Regions from separate parts of the Streptomyces sp. NBC_00996 genome, predicted to be linked through region 2. Evidence: riboswitches for the same ligand, from Rfam matches in the RefSeq annotation. Region 2 holds a riboswitch; each other region holds the start of a gene.
What was found. A riboswitch is a leader RNA that binds a small molecule or an ion and turns the genes downstream of it on or off. The one in region 2 is predicted to bind cyclic di-AMP.
Positions count from the first base shown of each region.

Region 1: it holds a riboswitch for cyclic di-AMP, as region 2 does, so the genes downstream of both, OG390_RS38070 (M23 family metallopeptidase) here and OG390_RS44710 (peptidoglycan DD-metalloendopeptidase family protein) in region 2, are expected to answer to the same signal.
Region 3: it holds a riboswitch for cyclic di-AMP, as region 2 does, so the genes downstream of both, OG390_RS07060 (NlpC/P60 family protein) here and OG390_RS44710 (peptidoglycan DD-metalloendopeptidase family protein) in region 2, are expected to answer to the same signal.
Region 4: it holds a riboswitch for cyclic di-AMP, as region 2 does, so the genes downstream of both, OG390_RS24355 (M23 family metallopeptidase) here and OG390_RS44710 (peptidoglycan DD-metalloendopeptidase family protein) in region 2, are expected to answer to the same signal.

Region 1 covers NZ_CP108723.1:8,143,270-8,147,176, reverse strand. The annotation lists gene OG390_RS38085 (GNAT family N-acetyltransferase) at 1-7, opposite strand, end outside; gene OG390_RS38080 (HPr family phosphocarrier protein) at 185-466, shown strand; gene OG390_RS38075 (GntR family transcriptional regulator) at 681-1,376, opposite strand; gene OG390_RS38070 (M23 family metallopeptidase) at 1,562-2,326, opposite strand; cyclic di-AMP (ydaO/yuaA leader) riboswitch at 2,340-2,499, opposite strand; gene OG390_RS38065 (M16 family metallopeptidase) at 2,735-3,907, opposite strand, start outside.
Region 2 covers NZ_CP108723.1:9,672,600-9,676,506, forward strand. The annotation lists gene OG390_RS44705 (alpha-galactosidase) at 1-1,269, shown strand, start outside; cyclic di-AMP (ydaO/yuaA leader) riboswitch at 1,553-1,728, shown strand; gene OG390_RS44710 (peptidoglycan DD-metalloendopeptidase family protein) at 1,733-2,623, shown strand; partial or broken gene OG390_RS44715 (hypothetical protein) at 2,729-2,842, shown strand; partial or broken gene OG390_RS44720 (DUF6250 domain-containing protein) at 2,899-3,138, shown strand; gene OG390_RS44725 (SGNH/GDSL hydrolase family protein) at 3,284-3,907, shown strand, end outside.
Region 3 covers NZ_CP108723.1:1,448,951-1,452,857, forward strand. The annotation lists gene OG390_RS07040 (FAD-dependent oxidoreductase) at 1-42, opposite strand, end outside; gene OG390_RS07045 (hypothetical protein) at 402-731, shown strand; gene OG390_RS07050 (DUF2182 domain-containing protein) at 789-1,220, shown strand; gene OG390_RS07055 (hypothetical protein) at 1,268-1,495, opposite strand; cyclic di-AMP (ydaO/yuaA leader) riboswitch at 1,802-1,961, shown strand; gene OG390_RS07060 (NlpC/P60 family protein) at 1,970-3,127, shown strand; gene OG390_RS07065 (luciferase family protein) at 3,254-3,721, shown strand; partial or broken gene OG390_RS07070 (glucosidase) at 3,748-3,907, opposite strand, start outside.
Region 4 covers NZ_CP108723.1:5,176,601-5,180,507, reverse strand. The annotation lists gene OG390_RS24370 (dihydrofolate reductase family protein) at 1-271, shown strand, start outside; tRNA gene OG390_RS24365 (tRNA-Met) at 365-438, shown strand; gene OG390_RS24360 (PP2C family protein-serine/threonine phosphatase) at 663-1,838, shown strand; cyclic di-AMP (ydaO/yuaA leader) riboswitch at 2,072-2,228, shown strand; gene OG390_RS24355 (M23 family metallopeptidase) at 2,240-3,277, shown strand; gene OG390_RS24350 (aldo/keto reductase) at 3,435-3,907, shown strand, end outside.

The DNA.
Region 1 (3,907 bases), 1.5 Mb from region 2:
TCTGCATGGGCCCCAGAGTACGGCTCGCGTCCGACAACGGCGCGAGGCAGTCTGTGGGGAACGAAAGTCGGATCGAGGCCGCGATCCGACAACACTCCGGACGGGACGAAGGACCGCTCCGGAGACGCTTCACGATATGGGACACTGGTCTAGACAACCCTGAAAACCTGAAGGGCAGCATCACATGGCTGAGCGCCGCGTCAACGTCGGCTGGGCCGAGGGCCTTCACGCCCGCCCCGCTTCCATCTTCGTCCGGGCCGCGACGGCCTCCGGTATCCCCGTGACGATCGCCAAGGCCGACGGCAACCCCGTCAACGCGGCCTCCATGCTCGCCGTCCTCGGCCTGGGCGCCCAGGGCGGCGAGGAGATCGTTCTCGCCTCCGACGCCGAGGGTTCGGACGCCGCCCTCGACCGTCTGGCGAAGCTGGTCGCCGAGGGTCTCGAGGAGCTCCCCGAGACCGTCTGAAGCATTCCGGACACCACGCGGCTGAGCCGCGTCGCCCCTTCCCGGGCGGCGCGGCTCAGCCGTTTTCCGTACGCCGCCCAGAAATTCTGCGCATGTCACCGCGCACCCCGCGTCACGCCCACGGAAATAACACGCACCGGAATTCCCGGCACGCGAAAAGGGGCAGTAGAAATAGGCCGCTGGCGAATATCCCTCTTTGTATACGGCGCCCGTGTTAATGCCGCGGGCCCGTCATGTTTACGGGAGGTTGCGAAGTCCTCACACGGTCCGGACGATCTCCACCGGTGGGAAAACGGAGCCGGTGCGCGGCCGCGGCGCGCTCGGTGTGCAGGGCCGTGATCGCCCGGGCCCGCTCGCTGTCGCCGCGCGCCACGGCGTCCACGATGCCGCCGTGTTCCGCCCAGGACTCCGCGAGGTTGGCCGACGCCTCCACCGCATACATCCACGCGATCTTGTGCCGCAGCTGGGCGAGCGTGGAGGTCAGCGCGGGGCTTCCGGAGGCCTGCGCGAGGGTCTCGTGGAACCAGCCGCCCAGCGAGCGCAGATCCTCGCTGTGGCCCCTTCTGGCCCGCTCCTGGCCCAGCCTGACCAGGCCTCGGAGCACCTTGAGGTGGGCCTCGGTACGGCGCTGCGCGGCCCGCGCGGCCCCCAGCGGCTCAAGGAGCATGCGCATCTCCAGCAGATCGGAGGCCTCCTGCTCGGTGGGCTCCGCGACGCACGCGCCCGCGTGCCGACGGGTGACGACGAAGCCCTCGGCCTCCAGCGTCCGCAGGGCCTCGCGCACGGGGACGCGCGAGACGCCGTACCGGCGCGCGAGCAGTTCCTCGGTGAGCCGGCCGCCTCGCTCGTAGACACCCGCGACGATGTCGTCACGGATCGCCGTGCATACCGAGTGCGCCGGAATACGCATGACCGGACCTCCGCTTTAATCCCCGCGAAACGCCATCGATTGACGCTTGTTCAGTGACTCTATTGCAGGGAGCCGGAATTTCCGATGGCAGGCCGGAATCCATGGATATTTTTTGGACACCGGCCGTGTGAAACGACGTTGCCCCGGCTCGGCGAGCCGGGGCAACAGAACTGATGAAGCGCTCGTCAGACGTTCACACCGTGCGAGCGAAGGTACGCGACCGGATCGATGTCCGAGCCGTACTCCGCGGTCGTACGGGCCTCGAAGTGGAGGTGTGGCCCAGTCGTGTTGCCGGTGGACCCGGAGAGGCCTATCTGCTGGCCCGGGGTGACCGTCCGGCCCACCGAGACGCCGATGGACGAGAGGTGCCCGTACATCGTGTACGTGCCGTCGTGCATCTTGATGACGATCTGGTTGCCGTACGCGCCGCCCCAGCCGGCCGTGACGACCGTACCGGAGCCGACGGCGTGCACCGAGGTGCCGGATGCGGCGTGGAAGTCGACGCCCGTGTGGCTGCCGGAGGACCAGAGGCTGCCGCCGGCCTTGTAGCCGGTGGAGATGTACGAGCCGGTGATCGGCGGGACGAAGGTGTTGAGACGTTTGCGCTCGGCTGCGCGGGCGGCGCGCTCCTTGGCCTCGCGCGCCTCCTTGGCCCTCGCCGCGGCCTCCTTGCGGGCGGCCTCCTCGGCCTTCTTCCGCGCGGCGGCCTCGTCGGCGGCTCGCTGCTGGGCGACGGCCTGCTCGTCGATCTTCTCGGCGAGGGTGTCGCCGATGGTGATGATCGGGGTCAGCCCGGTCTGCTCGGCGGAGGTGTCCGCGGCGAGTGCCGGGGCGGCCAGGGTTCCGATGACGCCGGTGGTGGTGAGCGCCGCGACGCCGACGGCGTTCGTGGTCGTGCGCTTCACGCGGCTCGGGCGACGGTGCTTCCCTGTGCCACAGGTGAACGCCATGTAGGGGCTGATCCTTTCCTTCCTTCTCGCCTACCGGGTTAGCTGACGGGTTCGGAGCAGGAAGGTCTCCTACGGACTCCCTCCGGGGAGGGCGTCCGATTCACCCCAGGGACTGCGTGCGGGTCCCCGGCTCCCCTGGCTCGCGCCGTACGGGGACTCGGCGATGACTGTCCGGTGCCGCGGGCGCGGCGCACTGCCTGACGAACAGCCGGATCGACGCTAAGCGGGGCATCTTTCAATCAACAAACGGATCACGGCTTTTGTAGCGCATGCCACAGGGCAGACAGGCAACCTCCCTATCAATACGGACACCTTGTGGACGAAGTCCGGAAAGAGGCCCGAAGTTCGGGCAAAAAGGAGACCCAGGTGGCTCTTCAGTCACCTGGGTCCTCAGGGAGACGCGCTGCTCTACTCGGCCCGGACGACGGTCACTTCACCGATTCCGAGCGCCTTGACGGGCTCCTCGATCTGCGCGGCGTCACCCACCAGGACGGTCACCAGACGGTCCACCGGGAAGGCGTTCACGGCGGCCGCGGTGGCCTCCACGGTGCCCGTCGCGGCGAGCTGCTGATAGAGCGTCGCCTGATAGTCGTCCGGCAGGTACTGCTCGACCTGGTCGGCGAGCGTGCTCGCGACGGCCGCCGCGGTCTCGAACTTGAGGGGCGCCACACCCACCAGGTTCTGTACGGCGATGTCGCGCTCGGCGTCCGTCAGGCCCTCGGCGGCGAGGGTACGCAGCACCTTCCACAGGTCGTCGAGCGCCGGACCGGTGTTCGGCGTGTCCACCGAGCCACTGATGGCGAGCATCGCGACGCCCGTGCCGTCCGGAGCGGAGCGCAGCACCTGGCCGAACGCCCGCACACCGTAGGTGTAGCCCTTTTCCTCGCGCAGGACGCGGTCCAGGCGTGAGGTGAGGGTGCCGCCGAGGCAGTACGTACCGAGCACCTGGGCGGGCCAGACGCGGTCGTGCCGGTCGGCGCCGACGCGGCCGATGAGCAGCTGTGTCTGGACGGCGCCGGGGCGGTCCACGATGATCACGCGGCCGGTGTCGTCGGCGCTCACCGGCGGCACGGGGCGGGGCTCGGCGGACGAGCCGGTCCAGGAGCCGAGCGTGTCGGCGAGCAGCTCGTCGAGGTCGACATCGGTCAGGTCACCGACGATGACGGCGGTGGCCGTCGCGGGGCGTACGTGCTTCTCGTAGAAGGCGCGGACGGTCGCCGAGTCGATCTTCTGGACGGTCTCCTCGGTGCCCTGGCGCGGACGCGACATGCGCGAGGTCGCCGGGAACAGCTCCTTGGAGAGCTCCTTGGCGGCACGGCGGGCCGGGTTGGCCGTCTCGTGCGGGATCTCGTCCAGGCGGTTGCGGACCAGTCGCTCGACCTCACTGTCCGCGAACGCCGGTGCCCTCAGGGCATCGGCGAGCAGACCGAGCGCCTTGGGGAGACGCGAGACGGGCACTTCGAGCGACAGGCGCACGCCAGGGTGGTCGGCGTGCGAGTCGAGGGTGGCACCGCAGCGCTCCAGCTCGGCGGCGAACTCCTCGGCGGAGTGCTTGTCGGTGCCCTCGGAGAAGGCACGCGC
Region 2 (3,907 bases):
AGCGACGGCGGCTTCGGCGGAGCGAGCCGCGCCTGGCATGCCTACCAGCGCGCGTATGTCATCCCTGACGCGGACGAGGACAGGCCGGTGCTCTTCAATTCCTGGGAGGCCACCACCTTCGACATCTCCGAGGAGCAGCAGGGGGTGCTCGCGCGCCGGGCCGCGGCGATGGGTGTCGAGCTGTTCGTGGTCGACGACGGCTGGTTCGGGGCGCGCACCAGTGACCGGGCCGGGCTCGGTGACTGGACCCCCAATCCGGACCGCTTCCCGGCAGGGCTCAAGCCGCTCGGTGACTATGTGCACGCGCTGGGCATGCGGTTCGGGATCTGGGTCGAGCCGGAAATGGTCAATCCGGACAGCGAGCTCTATCGTGCGCACCCCGACTGGGTGCAGTTCCAACCGGGGCGAACCAGGACGGAGTACCGCAATCAGCTCGTACTGAACCTCGCTCGCCCGGACGTTCAGGAGTACCTCTGGGAGCAGCTCGACGGCCTGCTCTCCAGCGCTCCGATCGACTACGTGAAGTGGGATTTCAACCGCTGTTTCACGGACGCGGGTTGGTCCGTCGAGCGCTACCCGCAGAAGCTGTGGGTCGAGCACGTGGAGGCCCTGTACGCCCTGCTCGACCGGCTGCGGGCCGCGCACCCCGGGGTCGCCTTCGAGTCCTGCTCGGGCGGTGGCGGCCGTATTGACCTCGGCATCATGGCGCGTACGGACCAGGTGTGGACCTCTGACAACACCGACCCGCTCGACCGGCTCGCCATCCAGTACGGATTCAGTCAGATCCACCCGGCCCGGATCATGGCCGCCTGGGTCACGGACAGCCCGAACACGCAGCTCAATGGCAGGGTCAGCTCGCTGCGCTTTCGCTTCGTGAGCGCCATGGCCGGGGTGCTCGGCGTCGGCGGCGACCTGAGCGAGTGGAGCGAGCAGGAGCTCGCCGAGGCACGGGGGTGGGTGGATCTCTACAAGGAGATCCGGCCCGTTGTGCAGCGCGGCGACCTCTACCGGCTGCGGCCCCCGGAGGGCGGGCTGAGTGCGGTGCAGTACGTCCATGGCGATGAGACCGTCGTCCTCGCCTGGCTCCAGGCCCAGCGTCACGGCGAGCCGGTCGCCCCGCTCCGGCTGCGCGGACTCGACCCGACAGAAGCGTATGAGTGTCGCGAAACGGGCGAAGTGTACCGGGGTGCGGTGCTCCTGCACCACGGGTTGCGGACAGGGCTGCGGGGGGACCTTGATGCGACGGTTATCCGAATGCGTCGCATGTGAGCGATCTGTCCGAATTGGCGCCTTCGTTACAAGTGGCCCTGGAATAAAGCATCGTGGGTCGAGGTGCGTGAGGAGCGTCATATTCGTGACGATGTGTTGCGGCCGCCCTTTCTCAATCCGCCCCCATTCCCGGGCGGGTTGAAAGGTCGGAAAGATCGACGATCCACGGAGGGTGACCGGAATTCCGTGATGGATCAAGAAGGGCGTGTGCACAGAAAAGCCACATGGTTGTGAACGCGTTCTCATCTCGCTTACGTTCAGCCTCAATCCGGACGGACGCCCAATCCTGCCGCCGCCCGGAATCCGCACACTCACCCGCATACGGCAGGAGCGGGGGACCCACAGGTTCCATGCCTGTTCCGGTCTCCGGAACGGCTAGGGGTATAGCCGTGCAATTGCGCGGCCGGGCATCTCCAGCCCGCACCCGACAGCTCACCTCGCAGGCGCCGGAGAGGAATTCGTCATGCCCGCGAAGGGTAAGCACCGCCGTCCCAAGTCTCAGCGTTTCACCCGCTCGATCGCCGTGGCCGGAACCGGCGGCGCCGCGCTCGCGCTGCCTCTGATGGGAGCCACCGGCGCCCATGCCGCGACCCCGACGGCCTCCGTCGCGCAGAGTGTCGAGAAGCCGGCGGAGAAGACCGCCGCCGCTCCCACCGCGGCGAAGAAGGCGGCCGGAATCAAGACGTACGCGGTGAAGGCCGGAGACTCCCTCGCCAAGATCGCCGACAAGCAGCACGTCAGCGGTGGCTGGAAGAAGCTCTACTCCGACAACCGCTCGGTCGTCGGCAGCGACCCGTCGCTGATCCACCCGGGGCTGAAACTGACGATCGGCAAGAAGGCCGCCTCCGGCAGCGCCACCCAGTCGCCGGCCAAGCCGGCGCCTTCGGCCGCGAAGGCCACCAAGGCCGACGTGACCACCAACGCCGCCTCCACCAGCAGCAATTCCGGCTACACCCTGCCCGTCGCGGGCGCGACCGTCGGCACCGGCTACAAGGTGGCCGGCAGCATGTGGTCCAGCGGCTACCACACCGGCGTGGACTTCGTGGTCCCGACCGGCACCACGATCAAGGCGATCGCCGCGGGCACCGTCGTCTCGGCCGGCTGGGGCGGCGCCTACGGCAACCAGGTCGTCATCCAGCACGCCGACGGCCAGTACTCCCAGTACGCCCACATGTCCTCGCTCTCCGTCTCGGCGGGCCAGACCGTGACCGAGGGCCAGCAGATCGGCCTCTCCGGCGCGACCGGCAACGTCACCGGACCGCACCTGCACTTCGAGATCCGCACCACGCCGAACTACGGCTCGGACGTGGACCCCGTCGCGTACCTGCGCTCGCACGGTGTCGCCGTCGGCTGACGAGTCTCCCTCGCCTCCAAGGGCCGGACCCCACGATCCCCGGGGTTCGGCCCTTGGTGTTTCCTGTGCGATTCATGATCGGCGCACTGCGGTCGTGTGGCAGGCATGCACGACGTATCGGCAGGCGTGCAGCAGATCGCCTTCAACGTGTACAAGGGCGGCCTACGGCTCAACGACCAGCCGGTCGCCAAGTCGACCACGTACCAGGACAACAGTCGTGGCACGGGCCCGTACACCGTGCAAGCCGTGGTCAACGGACATGAGCAGACGTCCTTGAGGTGGACGTCCGTCCGCTGGTCTTCGACTGCACGCAGCCGCTGCTCGTGGCGAACGAGCCGAACCACGTGCGGATCGTCTCCGAGGGCTTCGCGGTGCGATGGTGGAACAACGGGCAGTTGGTCTTCGACTACACCGACCCGCAGCCCTGCACAAGTGGGCACTTCGCGTTCCGCACCGTGTGGAGCCACTTCCGGATCGCCGACTTCCGTGTGTGGCGGCTCCCTCAACGCCCCTGAGCAGGGGCTTATTCCGGAATTGGACGATACTTTAGGCGTGGCTTATCTCACTATCCGTCAACCCTTGCCTACGGTCGCGTAGCTCACATCCGAGGGTGAATCATGGGCCGACGTGGCAGACGATTCGAAGAGTGACAACAGATCAGTGATCGGGTCGTACGTGGCGGTGGGGGACAGCTTCACCGAGGGCGTCGGCGACCCCGGTCCTGACGGGGCCTTCGTCGGTTGGGCCGACCGGTTCGCGGTACTTCTCGCGGACCGTCGGCCAGAAGGCGACTTCAACTACACCAATCTCGCCGTACGCGGCAAACTTCTCGACCAGATCGTCGAGGACCAGCTCCAGCGCGCCAAGGAACTTGCGCCGGACCTGGTCTCCTTCTCCGCGGGCGGCAACGACATCATCCGGCCCGGCACCGACCCCGACGAGGTCGCGGAGCGCTTCGAGCGCGCGATCGCCGAACTCACCTCCGCCGTCGGCACCGTCCTGGTGACCACCGGCTTCGACACCCGTGGCGTACCCGTGCTGAAGCACCTGCGCGGCAAGATCGCCACCTACAACGGACATGTGCGGGCCATCGCGGACCGCTACGGCTGTCCGGTACTCGACCTGTGGTCCCTCAAGACGATCCAGGACCGCCGTGCCTGGGACGGTGACCGGCTGCATCTGTCGCCCGAGGGGCACACCCGGGTCGCGCTCCGCGCCGGCCAGGTCCTCGGCCTCGATGTACCCGCCGACCCGGACCAGCCCTGGCCGCCGTTGCCGCCGCGC
Region 3 (3,907 bases), 8.2 Mb from region 2:
GGGGCCGGCTCCGACAATGGCTACCCGCAGGGGGCGAGGCATGATCAGTTCCCTTCGAGCGGTGACAGACGTACTCGCCGGGAAGCCTAAGCTAAGGCAAACCTAAGTCAGTAGTCGGGCTGGACCTATGACCCCATAAGGTCGTCTTATGAGTCGGCTTCGAAGGGGCCGACGTGTGGTCGCGCCGGGCAGGCGCCTCGCCGGCGGACGCCTTCGGGGCGGCGGCGCCTGTGGGTGCGGTCACCGCGCAGCCGCACGACGGGCCGGGATCGTAGCGGTGGTTCATCCGCTCGCTGACGCGGGTCATCACCTCGGTTCACCCCCGTCCTCGCAGGTGGCCAGGTTCTGCGGGACAGAACGGCTGCCGCGCGATCGGCTGCCTTCCGTGATGACCTGGAAATATGTTCCGTAACTGGGCATCCCTCTCCGGACACGTGCGGCCGGCCAACCCAACCCCCGCCCGCACGATGAGCGTCGCCTGGTCCCCCTTGCTGCTGCCGACCCTCCTCGCGTGGTTCCTCGTAGTGGAGCAGGCCCACGGCATGGAGCCGGGGCCGGGAACGATGGGCCTCGATCTTGCGCCGTTCCTCCTGCTCTGGGTGATCATGATGATCGCCATGATGGTCCAGTCCGTGGCGCCGATGGCCATCACCTGGGCCCGGCCATCGGCTGTCAGTCCTCCGGGGCGGCCCGCGCGGCCCGGATCACCCAGTTCGTGGGCGGATACCTGATCGCGTGGGCGGCATTCGGCCTCGTCGTGTACGGGATCCTCGTCGCGACCGGCGATCTTGTCGACAGCCACCCCCGAAGCCGGGCGCTGGATCGGCGCCGGGGCCTTCCTGCTGGCCGGACTCCACCAGTTCAGTCCGCTGAAGAACATCTGCCTGCGCCACTGCCGAAGCCCCGCGGGTCAGCTCGTGTGCCATGGCGGCTACCGGCCGGGCGCCCGTGACCTGCGCGTCGGGGTCCACCATGGGCTCTACTGCGTAGGCTGCTGCTGGGGGCTCATGATCGTCCTCATCCCGCTGGGCACGATGAACATCGCGGCGATGGCCGCACTCACGGTCGTCATCTTCATGGAGAAGCTGTGGCGACTCGGACCGGCATTCAGCACCGCGGTGGGCGTGGCGTTCCTGGTCCTGGCCGCACGGGCTCCGTTCCAGAGCTGGCTGCTGCCAGGACTGCAACCCTCCGGGCCGTCGAGGCAGCCGATGGCGTGACCGCGCATCTCATGCCGTGAGTCGCGGTCGCATGCCGAGCCGAACTGTCATGCGCCGTTGGCGTCCTGAGCCGGGCGACGGGCTCGGAGCAGGCGGACCATCGTGTACACACGCAAGGCGGTGAATGCGAGCACGGCGATGCCGAGCGCGGCCATGAGTGGTTCCCCGTCCCTGGCGACCGCGTAGAAAAGAAAGCCGGTGAAGGGGATGCCGAGCGCGACGAAGAGGGGTTCGCGGACCCAGAACGGCAGGAGGTTGATGAGCACTCCGAGCATTCGGTCACTTCATCAGGCCCATGCCGGCGTGCGCTGTGATGGAGCCCACAGTTCCGGCTGCGAGATCAACTGCGCGACCCGCAGACAGCGGACCAGGTCAGCGCGTACGACCGGGATCGCAGTCGAGCTGTTCACCCCCGGTCACGCCAACCGCTCGGGCCGGGGCGGCCAGTACAGCGAAGGTCACAAATACATATCGGACACTTCGCACTTCAACCTTCACGCGAGGCGCACAAATTGGCTAGGTTGACCGGCGGACCGCACGACTGCCTCCGGCGAACCTCGCCGGATCGCGCGGCCTCCGCCGAGTCCGGTGCGCCCCCGTGGCAGCCGGGGCCGGGGACCCGACCGACTTTGGGGTGAATCGGCCCAACTGCCCAGCAGGGCAAGGGCCGTAGGGCATGCCTTCCGCGAACCGTCACCCGAACCCGACAGTCGACTCGGTAGGCGGAATACGGAAGGAGTGCGTCCCCCATGGCTCCCGACGCCACGCCGCCCGCAGCGGACGGACCGAGCCGCGAAGAGGTCCGACAGCGGATCAGCAGCCTCTACGACCAGGCCGAGACCGCCACCGGGAACTACAACGCCACCCGCGCGATGTCCACGGGAACGCGCAGGAGCGTCAACCCTGCGCTCGACAGCGGGCGCAGGCCCAGGGATCCCGCCCTCGACGACGTCACCAGGCAATGGTTCGACGTGTCGCGCGCGCAGTTGGGGCCGACCGTCCCGGCGAGGCTGCCGGCCGACAGGATGCCGAAGCGCCCGGGTGAGGCACGGCCCACACGTCCGGCGGAACGTCCGGCGGACGGGCTCGCGCGCCGTGGGCTGGAGTGGGCCGCCCGGCCCGTCCCGGAGTTGACCGCCGGGCCTGTCGCCGGGGTGACTGCCGATCCGGTGGCGGAGTTGACCTCCGGGGCCGTCGCGGCGCTGCCGGCCGCGCCACGGACACGGCAGGAAGTCGCCAGGGCCCTGCCGGCACCCGCCGCGGAACCGCGTCGGCCCTCGGCCTCGTTGAAGACTTCCAAGGAGCAGATCCAGCAGAAGCTCGCGGTGGCCCGCGAGTTGCTCTCCCGGCACACCCCGCAGCTGACGGCACCCGTCCCGGCGATCGAATCCCGGCCGGCGAAAGATTCCTGGCGTGCCTACGAGCAAACGACTCCTCTCCGGCCCGAAGAGGAGTGGCAGCCGCAGCAATCGGCCGCTCTCGGCACCACCACGTCCATCGCCGCGGTCGTGCCCATCGGCGTGGACAGCGCCTCGGACACCGGGTACGACAGCAAAGCCGCGAAGGTACTCGCCTTCGCCCGTGGACAGATCGGCAGGCCATGTGTCTGGGGCGCGTCCGGACCGGGCTCGTACGACTGCTCGGGCCTCACCCAGGCCGCCTGGAGAACCGCAGGGGCCGCACTCCCGCGCACCGCGCGCGATCAGGCGACCGTCGGTACGGCCATCCCCCTCGCCGACATCCGGCCCGGCGACCTGATCTTCTTCTACGGCGACATCAGCCACGTCGGGCTCTACATCGGCGACGGCATGATGATCCACGCGCCGAGCCCGGGGGCATACGTGCGCGAGGAGTCGATCTTCTACGCCGCAGCCTCGGCGATCCACAGCGCGGCGCGGCCCGCGTGAGCCCTGCGGCCTCGGTGCGCGGGGCTGCTCAGTGATCGTGAGAGGCACGGAACAGCCGGCCGGCTGACCAAGCAGAGAGTGAAGAGGGGTAGTTGGCAGGGTGAATAGTGCGCGACCATGGTGCGCATGACCGTGGCCGATCGCGCCATGACCCAACTGGAGTCATGGCCGAACCTGATAAGTGGCTCACCCCGATGCGCCGCAGGGCGCGCCTTCGGGACGTCGGGGCACGACATCGTCCACTTCCACTCCGACGACGCCGCGGACCTGCATCTCACGCATGCGGCCGTCCATCGGCTGCTCCCGCACCTGCAGCACAGCACCGCTGTGCGGGTGCACCCCGGCTCGTCGTGGATCACCGTGCTGCTGGACTGCGACGCCGATGTGGCGCTCCTGCTCACGCTGATCAGCGTCGCTCTCAAGGAGCACGACAGGGCCGGAGGCGACCCGCTTCCCGAGGGACCCTCGACGTTCTGCGACTGGCAGCCTCAGGCGGTTCCCCCGCCACGTGCGGGAGCCTCCGCGGCCCTCCGCCACCGTCGGGTTCCGGCCGCGTGGAAGGCAGTCGGCCGGTTCATCCCCCACGGCCGCTGACGCGGCTACGGACCCACTGGCACGGCGACAACGTCGCGACCGTTCCACAGGGCCAGTGCGAAGCACAGCCGCTGCTTGTCGTCGCTGACGCCCGCGATGCCGTCCTCGCCCCAGCGGTAGGCGCGGGAGCGGGCCTGGTCATGGGTGAAGTACGACCAGGCCTCGCCGTCCGGGCTGTAGTCCTCC
Region 4 (3,907 bases), 4.5 Mb from region 2:
CGCCAAGATCGACCCCACCGATCCGCGCCTCGGCTCGGCCACGGTGTACAGCAGCCTGGAGCCCTGCGCCCGGCGAGCCTCCCGGCCCGCCCCGTGTGCCCGGCTGATTCTCGACGCGGGGGTACGGCGGGTGGTCACCGCCTGGCGGGAGCCCGACACGTTCGTCGCCGGGGCCGACGGGAACGGACTCCTCGTGGCCGAGGGCGCCGACGTGGTCGTACTCCCGGAGTACGAGGAGCGCGCCAAGGAGCCCAACCGGCACCTTTGGTAAATCCTGCCGACACCTGCCGCTGGGGCCCGTACGGGGGCGCGTTTAAACGTGTGTGCTTCGGGTCCTACGGATGGCGTACACTGGTTTCAACGACGCGGGGTGGAGCAGCTCGGTAGCTCGCTGGGCTCATAACCCAGAGGTCGCAGGTTCAAATCCTGTCCCCGCTACTGAAGGCCAAGGGCCGGAACTCGGATTCACGAGTTCCGGCCCTTGGTGCGTGCCGGTCACCACGGCTCCGCACATCCCCCACCTCTCCGCATCCCCCGGTCGGTCCACACGGGTCGCCCCCTGCCTCCGCTCCGGGAAACCTGGATGAGTGGGGCAGCAAACAGGCGAGCAGCGGGCCCAGGGCCCGTACGACCAATCCGGTGGACGGCTGTCCGGCGACCCCATGCCCGCCCCCGGCCTCGGGAGCACCCCGCGGCTCGGCCGCGCGGAACCCGGCCGGCACAGGATCTCGAAGGCGCGCGCCTTCGTCCGGGCGCTTCCCGCACTGCTCATCGTCGGCGGGGCCTTCTACGACTACTTCATGCCGTCCGACTTCACCGCGGCCCCCCTCTTCACGGCCGCGCCGTTGGTGGCCGCGCCCCTCTACTCACTGCGCGGCACGGTGCTCACCGGCCTCGCGGCCATCACCGCGGTGTTCGCGATCCACATCAGGCTCGGCATCGTCCTGGACGTCGACTCGATCACCGAAGTGGTGACGGTGGCGACGGCCGGCGTCCTGGCCGTCGTCATCAACATCCTCGTCCGCCGCAGCGACGCACGGCTCGCCACGGTCCGGGAGATCGCCGAGTCCGCCCAGCGCGCCGTGCTGCCGGAACCCGACGAGCGGATCGGCGGCCTCGAGGTCGCGGCGCGCTACGAGGCCGCGCAGGCGGACGCGTTCATCGGCGGCGACCTGTACGCGGTGCAGGACTCCCCGCACGGCGTACGGCTGGTCGTGGGCGACGTGCGCGGCAAGGGGATGGGCGCGGTGGGCGCCGTCGCCGTCGTCATCGGGGCGTTCCGGGAGGCGGCCGAGCAGGAGGCGACGCTGGAGGCGGTCGCGCAGCGCCTGGAACGGGCGCTGGCGCGCGAGGGCACCCGGCGCGAGGGCCTCGATGCCTTCGAGGGGTTCACCACGGCCGTACTCGCGGAGATCCCGCACGGCGAGGACGTCGTACGGATCGTCAACCGCGGCCATCCGCCGCCGCTGCTGCTGCACGCGGACGGCACGCTCGTCTCACTCGACGCCGAGGATCCCGCGCTGCCGCTCGGCATGGGCGAGTTGGGCACCTGGCCCGACCGGGCGATGCAGGCCAAGTTCCCGCAGGGCGCGACGCTGCTCCTCCACACCGATGGCCTGTCCGAAGCCCGCGACCGGCGCGGGGGCTTCTACGATCCCGCCGCGCGCCTCGCGGGACGCGTCTTCCCCGGGCCGGACGCCCTGCTGGCGGCCCTCGCCGAGGAAGTCCGCAGGCACACAGGAGACGGCACGACGGACGACATGGCGCTGCTTGCCGTGCGGCGTTCTTGGGAGTCGCCTCCACGGCTTCCCGGTGAGTCGTCCGTACGGCGTTCTTGATTGTTGTCACGAGGGGTGATCGGACGGTGCCCCTCCGCATAACAACTGACACACCGTCAACTGAATCGATGTTTATGGAGCGTGGTCAACTCGCCCGATTTGGGCCGGTGGTGACCCCAAAGTCCTGGCCAAAAGCGTTAACGATCAGTCCGAACAGCTTGGAATCCGGTACCCGGGTCTATTAACGTTCGATAACGCAGCGCGGTCGTCCCAGCCGTCACAAGAGGCGGCTCCGTGCGCACGCGCCGAATTCCGCAAGGGAACCGGGGAACCACCAACTTGGGGTGAATCGAGCGTCTTTCACGGTGGAGAAACCGTGGTGGACGCGCGTAGGAGACCTTCCTGCTCCGAACCCGTCAGCTAACCCGGTAGGCGAGAAGGAAGGAAAGGAGCACGCCCACGTGGCGTCCAACCGGCCTGCCCAGCAAACCTCGTTCGCGCCCGACGACACACAGCCCTTCGGCTACGCGTACGGCAACGACGAGGGTCCCTGGGAGGAGTGGAATCCCACTGAGGATTCCGTCCGTCCCGTCCGCGGCCGGCACCGCGTCAGCAAGCAGCGCGGCGGAGGACTCGCGCGCAGCTCCACGGTTCTCGGCGTAGGCGTCATCGCCGCCGTCGGCGCGGGCGGCATGGCCACCGCGGCGCCCGGCAAGTCGCCGGTGTCGATCTCGCTGCCCGACCTGTCGTCGGTCACCGAATCCGCCAAGGCTCTGATATCCGACGGCGGCTCCAGCACGCCGAAGGGCTCCGCCACCCCGCTCACCAGCGCCGGTCTGACCAGCGCCGACTCCGCGCAGGGCACCACCGACGCGGGCGAGGCACTGCGCGCCCGCATCATGCAGCAGGCCGAGTCGCAGCAGGACCAGGTCGACAGCGCGGCCCAGGACGCCGCCGAGACCGCCGCCGCGAAGCAGGCCGTCGCGCTCGCCGCCAAGCAGCAGGACGACGCCGAGGCCAAGGCCGCCGCCGCGAAGAAGCAGGCGGACGAAGCGGCCAAGAAGGCCGCCGAGGCCAAGCGCCTCGCCGAGCTCGCCAAGAGCTACTCGCTGCCCACCTCCTCGTACACGCTGACCTCCCGCTTCGGCGAGGCCGGCTCCATGTGGTCCTCCGGCTACCACACCGGCCTCGACTTCGCCGCACCCACCGGCACGCTGATCAAGGCGATCCACAGCGCGACCGTCACGGAGGCGGGCTGGGCCGGCGCGTACGGCTACCGTACGATCCTCACCCTCGACGACGGTACGGAGCTGTGGTTCTGCCACCAGTCGTCGATCAGCGTCAGCGTGGGCCAGAAGGTCGCCACGGGTGACGTGATCGGGCGCGTGGGCGCGACGGGCAACGTCACCGGGCCGCACCTGCACCTGGAGGTCCACCCCGACGGCGGCGACGCGATCGACCCGATGGCGTGGCTGCGCGGCAAGGGCCTCACCCCCTGACACGTACGTTCTCCTGATCCCCGGTGGTCCTGACCGACAACCCCCCGACGTCAGGGCTGCCGGTCAGGCGTGTGCGCAGTCGTGCGGGGCGTGCGGGTGATCGGGCGGGTAATCGCGTGTGGAATGCACCCATCCGGTACGGGTGTTGAAGTTGAGCATGACTTCTCTGCGCAAGCTTGGTTCCTCCGACCTCGAGGTCTTCCCGCTCTCCCTCGGCGGCAACGTGTTCGGCTGGACCGCCGACGAGGCCCAGTCCTTCTCCGTGCTCGACGCGTACGCGGCCGCCGGCGGCAACTTCCTCGACACGGCCGACTCGTACTCGGCGTGGATCGAGGGCAACAAGGGCGGCGAGTCCGAGACCATCATCGGCAAGTGGCTCAAGGCGCGCGGCAACCGTTCGGATGTCGTGGTCGCCACCAAGGTCAGCCAGCACCCCGAGTTTCCGGGGCTGTCCGGCGCCAACATCAAGGCCGCGGCCGACGCGTCCCTGCGCCGCCTGGGCACCGACTACGTCGACCTCTACTACACGCACTTCGACAAGCCCGAGGTGCCGGTCGAGGAGATCCTCGGCGCGCTCGACGAGCTGGTGAAGGCGGGCAAGGTGCGTCACATCGCCGCGTCCAACATCTC